2 regions of the Lacrimispora sanguinis genome follow, and region 1 is predicted to be linked to the other one. Evidence: a T-box and tRNA genes for the amino acid it is inferred to sense, from the RefSeq annotation. Region 1 holds a T-box; the other holds one or more tRNA genes.
What was found. The T-box of region 1 lies ahead of pheS (phenylalanine--tRNA ligase subunit alpha). A T-box ahead of a tRNA ligase gene usually reads a tRNA of that ligase, here a tRNA-Phe.
Positions count from the first base shown of each region.

Region 2: it encodes a tRNA-Phe, which carries the amino acid that the T-box ahead of pheS (phenylalanine--tRNA ligase subunit alpha) is inferred to sense. The anticodon was not compared.

Region 1 is NZ_CP173277.1:316,271-323,231, reverse strand. Features, by position in the region: gene pheT (phenylalanine--tRNA ligase subunit beta) at 15-2,435, opposite strand; gene pheS (phenylalanine--tRNA ligase subunit alpha) at 2,454-3,473, opposite strand; T-box leader at 3,551-3,796, opposite strand; gene ACHZES_RS01540 (hypothetical protein) at 3,915-4,154, opposite strand; gene ACHZES_RS01535 (ABC transporter ATP-binding protein) at 4,493-6,238, opposite strand; gene ACHZES_RS01530 (ABC transporter ATP-binding protein) at 6,240-6,961, opposite strand, start outside.
Region 2 is NZ_CP173277.1:3,463,105-3,470,065, forward strand. Features, by position in the region: gene ACHZES_RS16060 (methyl-accepting chemotaxis protein) at 1-1,486, shown strand, start outside; gene ACHZES_RS16065 (acyl-CoA thioester hydrolase/BAAT C-terminal domain-containing protein) at 1,476-1,889, shown strand; gene ACHZES_RS16070 (desulfoferrodoxin family protein) at 2,166-2,558, opposite strand; gene ACHZES_RS16075 (DUF1848 domain-containing protein) at 2,757-3,692, shown strand; gene ACHZES_RS16080 (MBL fold metallo-hydrolase) at 3,755-4,636, shown strand; gene ACHZES_RS16085 (cysteine hydrolase family protein) at 4,649-5,161, shown strand; tRNA gene ACHZES_RS16090 (tRNA-Phe) at 5,262-5,334, shown strand; tRNA gene ACHZES_RS16095 (tRNA-Gly) at 5,378-5,448, shown strand; gene ACHZES_RS16100 (hypothetical protein) at 6,175-6,780, shown strand; gene ACHZES_RS16105 (hypothetical protein) at 6,777-6,961, shown strand, end outside.

The DNA of each region.
Region 1 (6,961 bases):
GAAACGGCATTACTTTATGCCCGAAGTTCAATTCCCAGTCCCTGTAATCCGTTGAGGATCTTTTTCATCACAGCAAGAACCTCCTGCTCCTCCAAGGTGTGATCACCTGCACGGAAGGTGATGGAATAAGCTACGGACTTATATCCTGCTAAAATCTGGGTTCCTTCATAAATATCGAAAAGCTCATAGCCTTCCAATATCTTTCCTCCCCGCTGTTCGATGATCTCTTCGATCTGTCCAACCAGAATTTCCTTTGGAACCACCATGCTGATGTCTCTGGTAACAGCCGGATATTTTGCAATTCCGGTGTATTTCCGGTCAAAGCTTGTAAATGGGATCATGGATGGCATATCGATCACAGCCACATAAGCTCTGTCTCCAATCTTATAGTTGTCAGCCACTTCCGGATGAACTTCTCCAAGATATCCGATGGTTACCCCATCATAAATGATATTTGCCTGTCTTCCTGGATGAAGGAATGATTTCCCGCTCTTTGGATCATAATGAGGCCGTTTGTGCATTCCTGTTTTATCGAAAAATTCTTCAATCACTCCCTTCATATCAAAGAAGTCGCCGTCGCCGTAAAAGCCCAGGGTAAACTGCATTCTTTCATCGGGAAGCTCAGTAAGCGGAAGCGCCTTTGGAAGGTAAATATTCGCCAGTTCATAGAGGCGAACGTTCTTATTCCGACGGTTGTAGTTGGTGGATAAGGAGTTTAACATTCCATGAAGAGGGGAGGTTCTCATAACGCTGAAATCCTCTCCCAAAGGATTTAATATATTCACTGTTACACGGAGGGGACTGTCCTCCGGGATCAGAAGTCGGTCAAATACCTTGGGACTTTCAAAGGAATAGGTCATTCCCTGGGAAAATCCAGAGAATTCCGCCACCTCTCTTGCCACCTCTTCTATTCTTAATTTGTATGACAGCTTGCCGGTAGTTGCCTCACCTGTAGGCAGGGATACGGGAATCTTATCATACCCAAAGAATCTGGCAACTTCTTCCGCAAGATCTGCCATGCAGACTAAATCCTGTCGGAAGGTGGGAATGAGTATTTCATTTGCTGCCTTATCGTATTCCAAATCCAGCTTTTTAAAGTATTCAAGCATTGTTTCCGCTTCGATCTCAGTACCCAGAAGCCGGTTCATCTTTTCTGGTTCAAAAGGAAGTCTTTTCCCTTCCCGTTTCACAGGATATACATCAATCATGCTGCCTACGACTTCTCCTGCGCCCAGTTCCTCAATCAGCTGACATGCGCGGTTAATCGCTTCCTCCGCATTGTTAGGGTCAAGTCCTTTTTCAAATTTACCGGAAGCATCGGTCCTTAATCCCACCTTTTTGGAAGAAAGACGGATATTGGTTCCATCAAAACAGGCGCTTTCAAACACCATGGTCTTTACCTCATCGGTGATCTTGGAGTTCTCTCCGCCCATGATGCCGGCAATCCCTACTGCTTTTTCTCCGTCATTGATCATGAGGATGGTGCTGTCCAGTTTTCTTTCCTGTTCGTCAAGAGTCTGGAACGTATCGCCTTCTTTCGCACATTTTACAATGATTTCATGATTAGCAAGCAGGTCATAGTCAAAGGCATGCATTGGCTGACCATACTCTTCCATCACATAATTCGTAATATCCACGATATTATTAATAGGGCGGATTCCGCATGCGGCAAGGCGTCTCTGCATCCAGGCCGGGGATGGAGCAAGTTTAATATTTTTCACCATTCTAGCACAATAGCGCGGGCAAAGGTGACTATCCTCTACGGTAATCTTTAAATAGTCATGAATATCCTCGCTGTTACCTGTGGCTGTTACCACCGGAGGTAAAAAGGGTTTGCAAAAAGTCGCCGCCGCTTCTCTTGCAATTCCAATTACACTGTAGCAGTCCACACGGTTCGAGGTAATTTCATATTCAAATACGGAGTCATGAAGACCCAGTACTTCTATGGCATCAGCACCAACTTCCGTATCCTCCGGCAGAATGTAAATTCCGCTTTCCGGTGCCTCTGGATACATTTCATTGGTAGAGCCCAGCTCTTCAATGGAGCACATCATGCCGCAGGACTCGATTCCTCTCAGTTTTCCCTTCTTGATCCGGATTCCTTCTTCCGGAAGGGCACCGCCGTCATGGCCGCCTGCCACTTTACCTCCGTCTAATACTACAGGAACTTTATCTCCGGTCTTTACATTGGAGGCTCCCGTAACGATTTGAACGGTTTCTGCTCCAACATGAACCTGGCAGATGATCAGCTTATCCGCATCCGGATGACGCTCAATGGATAATATCTGTCCAACTACGATTTTCTCTAAGTTTTTATCCAGGCTAACATAGCCCTCAACCTTTGATCCGGTAAGCGTCATAGCATCTGTATATTCCTGAGCCGTTACGTCTAAATCCGGAACGTATGCTTTAATCCATGATAATGGTGTATTCATTGATCTATCTCCCTTTCCTTAAAACTGCTTTAAGAATCTGATGTCGTTCTCATATAATAATCTCATGTCATCAATTTCATATTTTAACAGGGCAATCCGCTCTAGTCCAACTCCGAATGCAAAACCGGAATATTCATTGGGATCGATTCCGCTCATTGTAAGCACGTTTGGATGAACCATGCCGCAGCCAAGAATCTCAATCCAGCCGGAGCCTTTGCAGAAGCGGCAGCCCTTTCCGCCGCATTTGAAACAGGTAACATCCATCTCTGCGCTTGGTTCTGTAAATGGGAAATGGTGCGGACGGAATTTTACTTTTGTCTCTTCACCAAAAAGCTCTCTTGCAAACTCTGCTAAGGTTCCCTTTAAATCCGCAAATGTGATATTTTTATCAATTACAAGCCCTTCAATCTGGTGGAAGGAAGGAGAATGGGTTGCATCTACCTCATCAGAACGGAATACACGGCCGGGAGCCAGCATGCGGATAGGCAGTTTGCCCTTTTCCATAGTCCTGACCTGAACCGGTGATGTCTGGCTTCTTAATACGATGTTGTCACTGATATAGAAGGTATCCTGTTCGTCTCTTGCCGGATGATTCTTAGGGATATTCAATTTTTCAAAATTATAGGAATCGTATTCTACTTCCGGCCCTTCAATGACCTCGTATCCCATGCCAACGAAGATTCTCTCAACCTCTTCCAGAGCAATGGTATTGGGATGGGTGTGGCCTACCTTATTGCGTTTGCCGGGAAGGGTTACATCAATCACTTCTTTTTTCAGCTGTTCTTCTCTGGCCTTTTTTTGCAGGGCAGACATGGCAGCCTCTAATTTCCCCTCAATCACGGCCCGGGCGTCATTTACCATCTGGCCCACCTTTGGCCTATCTTCCGGGGCAACATCCTTCATACTCTTTAATACACTGGTCAGCTCTCCCTTTTTCCCAAGATAAGCGACCTTAATGTCGTTCAATTTTTCCAGCGCATCGGAAGCTTCAATCTGCTTTAATGCTTCCTGTTTGATATTTTCCAATTGATCCTTCATCATGCTCTCCTTCTTTTCATAATCAAATTTTTGTTTGCCTGTTTAACAGCAAAGGGAACTAAAAAAGCTCCGCCCCAAAAAGGGACGAAGCTATATTCGCGGTACCACCCTGATTCCTATGCATGCACAGGCACTCGGTATACGTAACGTGTATTGACGTCATGACTTACCCGCCAGACCGGCAGCCATAGCTGTCACTGGTTTCAATCATGCTGCTTCGGTGGGAAATTCAATCTCTTAGCTGAACTTAAAAGGGCTTACAGCCGATGGCCCCTTCTCTCTGGAAGAAAATAAGGATTTACTTACACCTTCATTGCATTTATTGTTTTTAATTGTAACGTTACGTACCATTGTAATGACGGATGTTCAAAATGTCAAGGATTATTTTCATATGGACTACATCAGAATAAAATAAGCAGGGCCTCTGCTCGCTTTCCTTTGTTAAATCGCATCTTTATAAGCTTCTTCTAAAATTCTTTTAAATTCAAGGAGTATTTCATAGGTTTCTGCTCGTTTTTCCAAATGCTCTATAAAAACATCAATATACTCCTTATCTTCGGCTCTTTTTGTTTTTTCAATCTGAACTTTTTCTTTTTCTTTTTTGTAAAAATGGGCCAGCAAAATTAAAAGCACACTCTCTGTTAACAGTGCACCCATCAACATAATATCTAAAAAACTCATTTTTTCCCCCTGTTCTTTTGAACCATAAAATACGGCCAAGATTTTTATACTGTCCTTTACAGGATCAATATCTTAAACCGCCCTGTAATGTGACCATAAAAATCATCCATCCCCCCTCCCCTTATCCGTATACTGCAAAGGAATTCTAACGGACCTTAAACAGGCCCCCAACCTGAAATCCATAATGATCTGAAACATAATCCTACCGCCTTTTATATAGTTACTTATAACTAATATCGAACTTTTTAAAGTATAACATAACTGAAAAAAAAAGAACAGCGTCAGAAAGGCATATCTAAGATATCTTTCTGACGCTGTTTGTTAATTTATCATCAAAGCTACACAGCAAACTGACTGTTATAAAGCTGTGCGTAAAATCCGTTTTGTGAAAGCAGGCTTTCATGAGTTCCTTGTTCAATGATATGGCCATCCCGCATTACCAGTATCACATCCGCTTCTTTAATCGTAGAAAGCCGGTGGGCGACGATAAAGCTGGTGCGCCCTTCCATCATTTTTCCAAAAGCCTTCTGTATTTTTATCTCGGTTCTGGTATCAATGGAGGAGGTGGCTTCGTCAAGGATCAGCATGGGAGGAAGACACAGCATGACTCTGGCAATGCATAAAAGCTGTTTCTGGCCTTGGGATAAATTTCCGCCGTCTTCCGATATAACGGTATCGTATCCTTCCGGCATACGCCTGATAAAGCTGTGGGCATGGGACTCCTTTGCCGCCAGAATGATCTCTTCCTCATTCGCATCCGGCTTACCATATGCAATATTTTCCCGAATGGTCCCAGACTTAAGCCATGTCTCCTGAAGCACCATACCATAACTGGTTCTTAAGCTTTGTCTGGTCACATGGCGTACATCTGTCCCATCTACCCGGATGGAACCGGAATTCACATCATAAAAGCGCATGAGAAGATTAATCACCGTACTTTTTCCGCAGCCCGTAGGGCCTACGATGGCCACTCTCTGTCCCGGACGTACGTTTAGATTCATATCCTCAATTAGGGCGACCTCCGGATTATAGGAAAAGTACACATGTTCCAGAGATATCTCTCCCTTTGCATTGGAAAGCACTGCAGCGTCCGGCTCCTCCGGGACCTGTGGCTCCTCATCAATCAGTTCAAATACCCGTGCTGCGGAGGCCAGGGCATTTTGAAGCTCAGTAACCACTCCCGATATTTCATTAAAAGGCTTTGTATATTGATTGGCATAACTTAAAAAGCTGGCGAGCTGTCCTACGGATAAAAGCCCTTTTACAGCCGCAAATGCTCCGGCGATTCCAACGCTGGCATAAACCAAGCTGTTCACAAAGCGGGTAGCCGGATTGGTAATGGAGGAAAAGAATGTGGCTTTCAGGCTCCAGACACGTAAATCTTCATTGATATCTTCAAATTTCTCCTGTGCATCGGCTTCATGAGCAAACGCCTGCACCACCTTCTGATTTCCCAGCATCTCTTCCACAAGAGAAGTCAGCTCCCCTCTGGTCTGTGACTGCATCTTGAACATACGAAATGTTCTCCTTGCAATAAAACTGGCAACAAAAAGGGAAACCGGTGTTACCAACACCACCACAACCGTTATGGACGGATTCATGGAAAACATGAAAACCAACGTTCCGAGTATGGTGAGAACTCCGGTAAACAGCTGGGTAAAGCCCATTAACAGCCCGTCGGAAAACTGGTCGATATCCGTAATAATCCTATTTATAATATCTCCGTGAGAATGGGAGTCAATATATTTTAAAGGAAGGATCTCCAGTTTATTAAATGCCTGGGTCCTGATATCCTTTACCACCCGATAGGTAATCAGATTGTTGATATGGCTCATAAGCCACTGAGCTGCCGCGGTTATTGCAATGATGATACCGATTTGCTTTAAAATCGTCCACATGCCGGCAAAATCAACAGCGCCTGCTCCCACAATGCAGTCTATGGCCCGGCCTGTGAGGATGGGAACATACAAGGTCAGCAGGACCGTGACAAAGGCACAGGCCAAGGAGGCCCCGACTCCCCATTTATAACGGCCAATGCAGCTAAGGATCCGTTTGACAGTAGATTTATATTTTTTCATGTCCATGTTATTGCACCTCCTCTTTTGACAGCTGGGATAAGCAGATTTCCCGGTAAACCTGACAAGAATCAAACAGTTCTTCATGGGTTCCCCAACCTGACATCTGACCGTCATCAAGGACCAGGATCCTATCCGCATTTTTAATGCTGGACGCTCTTTGGGATACCAGGAATACAGTCATATTCCCGGTACTTTCTTTAATTGCCTTTCTAAGCCTGGCATCGGTCGCAAAATCCAGGGCAGAAGCGCTGTCATCCATGATAAGTATCTGAGGATTTTTTACCAATGCCCTGGCAATGGCAAGTCTCTGCCGCTGCCCACCGGAAAGGTTCTTTCCCCCTGCCTGGATCATGAGCTCCAGCCCTTGTCCTTTTTCCTCTACAAAATCCTTTGCCTGGGCAATGGAAAGAGCCTCATAAATTTCCTTGTCCGTTGCCTCCTTTTTGCCCCACTTCATATTTTCCCGAAGGGTTCCTTTAAATAGTACCGCCTTTTGAGGAACAATCCCAACCAGTTCTCTCAGCTGGCCCAAAGGATATTGCTTTACGTCAACTCCTCCCACCTTTACGGATCCTTCTGTGACTTCATAAAACCTGGGTATTAAATTTACCAGCGTGGTCTTACCGGAACCTGTTCCTCCGATGATTCCAATGGTATCCCCCTTCATGACCTGAAAGGATAAACCGCTTAATGCCGCATCTTTGGCCCCTTCATAGGCAAATGTCATAT
Region 2 (6,961 bases), 2.3 Mb from region 1:
TTATTCTGTTTTCCAGGGGATGATTGAGGATACAAAACTTGGGGATACCGGAAGTACTTATATTATAAATCGGGAAGGAACGAAAGTGGCTTACGAGGATTTTTCCCTGGTATTATCACAGCAAAATGACACAGAGTCAGCAAAAACCAATCAGGCTGCTTATGGAGAGATCGCAAAGCTGGAAGCTGTCATGGTGAACGGCGAAACCGGCTTTGGATTCTATCATTGGAACGGCGAAAAAAGATTTGGTTCCTATACTCCTGTGAAAAATACCAATGGCTGGTCAGTAAATGTGACAGCTTCAGAATCTGAATTTATGTCCGGTGTTGTAACCTCCATGTTTAATGCTGTTATTTTGGGAGCTGTCTCTCTGATCCTTGCAGTTTTCGTTATGCTCCGGATTACGGACCGGATCACAAAACCCATTGGACAGGTGGTCGACTCCATTGATCAGTTATCCGCCGGAGATTTAAGTATTGAACTGAATATGAAACGACATGATGAAATAGGGGTTATCGGGGAAAAGGTCAGTGAAATGGCAGGGAAATACAGAGATATCATCTACGATATTTCCCAGTTTTTGCAGGAGATTTCCAGTGGGAACCTTGCAGTTCAAAGTAATTGTGAATATCCAGGTGAATTTCATGGTATACGCAGCTCCATGGAAATGATTGCTTCCCGCTTAAATGATGCCATATTAAACATCCGTTCCTCTGCCGAGGAGGTCAATTCGGGAGCAGGGCAGGTTTCCGGTGCTTCCCAGGCGCTCGCCTCCGGAGCGGCTGTGCAGGCAGCAACGGTAGAGGAATTAAATGCTGCCATAGCAGATGTCTCAGAAATGGCAGGAAAAAGTTCGGATTCTGTACGGAAAGCTTCCGATTATGTAAAACAATCCGGATCCAGGGTCAGCGCAGGGAACCGGCATATGCAGAGCCTTCATTCAGCTATGGAAGAGATAAGTTTATCTTCTGAAAAAATATCCGGCATCACAAAAATGATTGAGGATATCGCATTTCAGACCAACATTCTGGCTTTAAACGCCGCTGTTGAGGCAGCCCGGGCCGGAAGCGCGGGTCAAGGGTTTGCGGTGGTGGCAGGAGAAGTCCGGAATCTCTCTGCAAAATCTGCTGATGCTGCTAAACAGACTGCCCAGTTGATCGGGAATACGGTAAATGCGGTTTCGGAGGGAAAAAGGCAGACAGCTGAGACGGCAGGAATCCTTAAGGAGATCGCCAATAAATCGATTCTTGTGGAACGGGTGATGGAGGAGATTGAATCAGACTCTATGGAGCAGGCCAAGGCTATGGTGCAGATCCTTGGAGGACTGTCCCAGGTATCTGCGGTGGTACAGTCCAATGCTGCAGCAGCGGAGGAAAGTTCAGCTTCCAGTGAAGAACTGGAGGCCCAGGCCCAGGCTTTAAGGCAGGAAGTTGCAAAGTTTAAGTTGTTTGAGGAAACTGTTTCTCACGAAGAAAATGAAGAATAAAAAAATTTATCCTGGTTTACGATCCTCCAGTAGGGGTGTTTGCTTTCAGGCATTAGACGGACTGCAGAGCGGCAAAAATGTTTCTTCCTGGTCCTATCAGGGAAAGTCCATTCCATTTATCAAAGTAGATAATAATATCTTCTATGAAGATTATAAAAAGGCCCTCAGCGAAGGAAAGCCGTTTGGATTTGCCAATACTTATAAAAAAAGCATTGAAAGAGCACTCTTGTCCTATGAAAGCATGGGGCATCCTATGCCGGTTCCCTATGTGATTCCGATTAGCTTTACCCTTGAAATGCCCATGAACGGCGGCATATTTACTTCTGGTGGAACGGTTTATGGAAATGCAAAAGGACAGTATAATTCGTTTCAGGAAACTATTAAGTTTTTTAAGAAACGGTAGGAACGTTGATAAATGATTCAAATCGTTGTATACTAAAAGGCAATAAATTGACGATACATTAGAATCTTTGATAAGGATGGTTTCAGCTTGATTTCTGTTTCCAGATTCTCTCTAAGGCGGAGAAATCAGCCATTATCGTGATAAAAACGAGTAGGATAATATGCTTATGGGAAGATTGAGGGCATAGGAATCGCCGCAGGATTATGAATCCTGCGGCGATATTGGAAACAGAGAATGCATCTTTCCTTGAGTGTGATTCAGGGGATGCTTTTTTCGTTACGCCTCTGTTTTCCAGAATCCGTGAAGATTGCAGTAGGCGAAAGCGGTTTTTGGAGAATCACCGTTCTCCAAAGTAAAGCAGGCCACCGGTTCACAGTCAGGGCTTAAGCTTACTCTCATGACACTTCCTGCCGTTGTCTGTAAGCAGACCCAGGAAATGTTGTGTTCCTCGGTCATGGGATGGAACGTGCTGCCCACCTTTACGGTCACATGATTTCCTTCTGTCTCAATGACCGGAACATGTTTTTCCGTGGCACCGTCCGAAGTATTAGGTTCCAATATTTCAAAAGGCTTCAAGCTGTCCGGAAGCGCAGCATTGGGAGTACCAGAGATGGCTTCCAGAATGACGTTATGATTTTTGTCAGTTAAAAATACAGGTTCATTTTTCATGGTGTTCCTCCAGTTGTAGATGATGATAGAAAACGGCTTCATTTCATATATCAGAATTCCCAGTTATTAGGCAAAACATTATGCCAACTTATTCCAGACAGATGCCATATTCGAAGTTCTTAAAAAAGTTAAAGAGGTTGAAGCGGGCGCATGGAATGCTTATAATGATTTTACAAAGAAGAAACAGGAGTGAGAACTATGATACTAAGTGTCAGCAGGCGGACGGATATTCCACAATTTTATTCGGATTGGTTTTTTAATAGGCTGAAAGAAGGGTATCTATATGTAAAAAATCCCATGAACAGCCATCAGATCAGCCGGATCGACCTATCTCCGGAGCAGGTTGAGCTTATAGTATTCTGGACGAAAAATCCGGAGCCTATGATGGAACGAATCCGGGAGCTTGGAAGCATCCCTTTCTATATCCAGTTTACATTGACGGGATATGGAAATGATGTTGAGCCTGGGCTGCCGGATAAAAGGCATTTGATCGATATTTTCCGGGAAACAGCAGAAAAAGTGGGGAAAGACCGTATGGTCTGGCGGTATGATCCCATATTCCTTAACGGCCGTTACAGAGAGGAATACCATTTGCGGGCCTTTGAAGAAATCGCCAGAGGTGTATGTGGTTCTGCGGAAAAAGTTGTGATCAGTTTTCTGGACAAGTATGGAAAGACGGAACGTAACATGAAGGGAATCCCGGTAGAAGAATTGGATGAAGAAGGGATGAAAAGGCTGGGCAAAGGACTGGCCTCGATTGCCGGTACTTACGGACTTAGGATTGAAGCATGTGCGGAAATAGCTGATTTAAGTTCTGTCGGGATTTCACGAGGAAGCTGCATTGACCCTGCGATGGCGGAATACTTAATCGGCGGTCCGGTATGCCGGAGGAAGGATAAAAATCAAAGAACAGAATGTGGGTGCATGGAAAGCGTTGAGGTGGGAACTTATGACACCTGCTTGGCCGGTTGTAAGTATTGCTATGCCAATGACAGTGTGGAGGCAGTGAAGAGGAGACGCACATTATACGATGAACATAGCCCGTTGCTTTGCGGAAGGGTGGAAGAAGGAGATAGGATTTCGGAGCGGAAAGGAAGGTCTGTCCGGAAGGACCCGACTCTTCCTTTCCTGTAAGATCATTTTCATCATTAAAACTACAGTTTTCAAAGAATTTCTACTATATGGAGGTTTCCCAAATGTATGAGTTAAATCAGGTTGGCACAAATAGTTATTATGTTCAAAGCCCGGCAAAGATTGGCATTGTTAAGCTTAACGATACGGAAGTATGCCTTATTGACAGCGGAAGTGACAAGGATGCCGGGCGGAAAGTCAGGCAGATACTGGATGCCAATGGCTGGCGGCTGACGGCAATTTATAATACCCATTCAAATGCCGATCATATTGGAGGCAATAAGTATTTACAGAATCAAACCGGATGCAAAGTTTATGCTCCTGGTATTGAATGCGACTTTACGAACCATACCATCCTTGAGCCTTCTTTCCTGTATGGCGGGTTCCCGCCAAAGGACTTAAAGCACAAATTCCTGATGGCCCAGGAAAGCAGTGCAGAACACCTTACAGAGGGGGGTCTTCCGAATGGTATGAGTGTGATTCCTCTTCCCGGTCATTTTTTTGATATGGTGGGTTTTAGAGATATGGATGACGTCGTTTATTTGGCAGACTGCCTGTCGAGCAAAGAAACACTGGAAAAATATCAGATCGGGTTTATTTATGATGTATCCGCATACCTTGACACCTTGGAAATGGTAAAGACCATGAAAGCAAAGGTTTTCATCCCTGCTCACGCAGAAGCAACCGATGATATCGCCCCGCTCGCTCAGATTAACATTAACAAGGTACATGAAATAGCAGATAAGATACTTGAAATTTGTAAAGAGCCGATTATCTTTGAAAAGGTTTTACAGCAGCTTTTCAATGACTATGGTCTGGTAATGAATTTTGAGCAATATGTACTCGTTGGTAGCACGATCCGCTCTTATCTTTCCTGGCTAAAGGATACCGGGCGAATGGAGGTGATTTTCGAAAATGGACAGCTGCTCTGGAAAACAATAGAATAAGGGGGTATTTAAATGGTACTGTTGGTAGTAGATACACAGGATATGATTGTTACAAATGAACTGTTTCAATATGAAACATTTGTAAATAACATAAAGCAATTAATCCATTTAGCAAGAACCAAGGGCATAGAGATTATTTATGTTCGTCACGATGATGGTTTTGAGCTGACTAAGGGCGTAAAAGGATTTGAAATATTTGAACAATTTGCTCCAATGAATGAGGAAAAGATATTTGATAAACATGTTAATAGTGCATTTAGGGATACTGGTTTATTAGAATACCTGCGCTCTAAAAACGAAGATACCATTATGATTACAGGTCTGCAGACCGATTACTGCATAGATGCAACAATAAAGTGCGGTTTTGAACATGGATTTGAAATTGTTGTTCCGGCTTATTGCAATACAACTGTTGATAATGAGTATATGACCGCGGAACAGTCCTACAAATATTATAATGAGAAAATGTGGAATTCCAGATATTCAAGGTGTGTAAGTTTTGACCAGGCATGTGATATGTTTTAAAGATTTTACTGAGAATTTTGTTATTTTGACATAATTTAGAAAACTTGTCTTGACAAGATGGGAGAAATCTTGTAAAATTATTCGTGTTGCAGGTGGTTATGCCCAGATAGCTCAGTTGGTAGAGCAGAGGACTGAAAATCCTCGTGTCGCTGGTTCGATTCCGGCTTTGGGCATTGTGCTTTTCAAAGCACTTTTGAAAAACTTCAGAAATTCCGTGCGGGTGTAGTTCAATGGTAGAACACCAGCCTTCCAAGCTGGATACGTGGGTTCGATTCCCATCACCCGCTTTATAAAAAGAAGTCCATTTTTGATTGAAGTCAAAAATGAGCTTCTTTTTATTTATTTATTGTTTTTTAATTGCTATTTTTCCTATGTAATAAAATAACATAAATATTTAAACTTTTTAGCAAACTTACAAAAAGTCACAAAAATTAAACAAAACTTCAATTGTAAAATATCTTTCCCGTTTGAAAGAGAAAGATGGGTATAATTATTTGAAAACAGCATAGAGAAATTCGCGTTACAAAAAGGCAGGGTGCAGTCCCTGCCTTTTGTGATATATTGAACTTAGCCGGTGGAGAAAGGAGATACTATGGCTAAGTTTTTAACTTATGAAGACCGTTTGGAGACTAAAAGTGGACTGTAGGAGGATTTGACTTTTACAGAGATAGGCAAGAAGCTGGGGAGGGACAGAACTACGATTACAAAAGAAGTCCCCGGCTATGCAGTAGAGCAATATTCAGGATATTCAATCTATCCCCATAATGTATGTAAGTATCGAAAAGGGTGCAGGAGAAAAAAGTCTAAAAGATGCCAATGCCTCTAAGTCAGTAATCGATATTTATAATTAGGAACACGAAAAAACGTATTCATAACAACAATGTCCCACGCCCTTCCATTGACTGTTATGATTTTGCCAGGCAATTTTGATGGAAATTAGCGAAGTACACACAGCACAACTCTCAGTGCTTTATGGTAAAAAAAATAATTAGTTAAGGAGAAGTTAAAAAGTTATGAAAAAGGTTAACACGGGTTATTTTGCACAAATTATGGGTCTCAGGCTGGCGCTATTGGCTGTTATTATAGCAATACCAATATGCATTACGTTATGGAGGTTACCGCAGATATATCTAATAATCGGGGCTTTTCTGTCATTTGCAATTATTCTCATTTTCTTTTGGCTTCCAAATGTAATACTGGACTCCAATCTGGATAAAAATGCACGTCTTCATGAGCAGGCGCTTGAGAAACAAGGTTTTATTCTCGATTATCGCTTTAATTCCGGTAATGGAGTTTTCTACATGGATTCTACCAATGGTAAGTTTGCTGTTGTTTTTAAGTATAATCCAAAGGAACTACAATTCATTGATGGAGCTGCAATCGATAATATCCGTACCCATGACGGGAGGCAGCTTAATAACGGTACCCAACAGGTCAGCTGCCGTTTCACACTTCACGGCCATAAGCAGAAAATAGTCACCCTCCGAGTCAGCGGAAATGGTACTATTCATATGAAAGACCCTGTGGTGCTGGAAGCAATTTCAAAGGCGGATATGATATGTGAAAGATTAAATGCGATAAAAAACAGAGCTTTTTTACAAGAGGATAAGCAGCTATGAGTCAAAGTATAAGCATATTAAACCGCATTATAAATAAGCTGTTGTTTGCATTTGTTTTTCGGGAACCCAAGTGTAAGGAATGCCGTGTGAAGATAGAAAAGGAGGAAAAGCTCCTTTTCCTTATTCCCGTATGGACAGATCAGGAGAATAGCGCGTCCCTGGATTACTATTGTAAAAACAT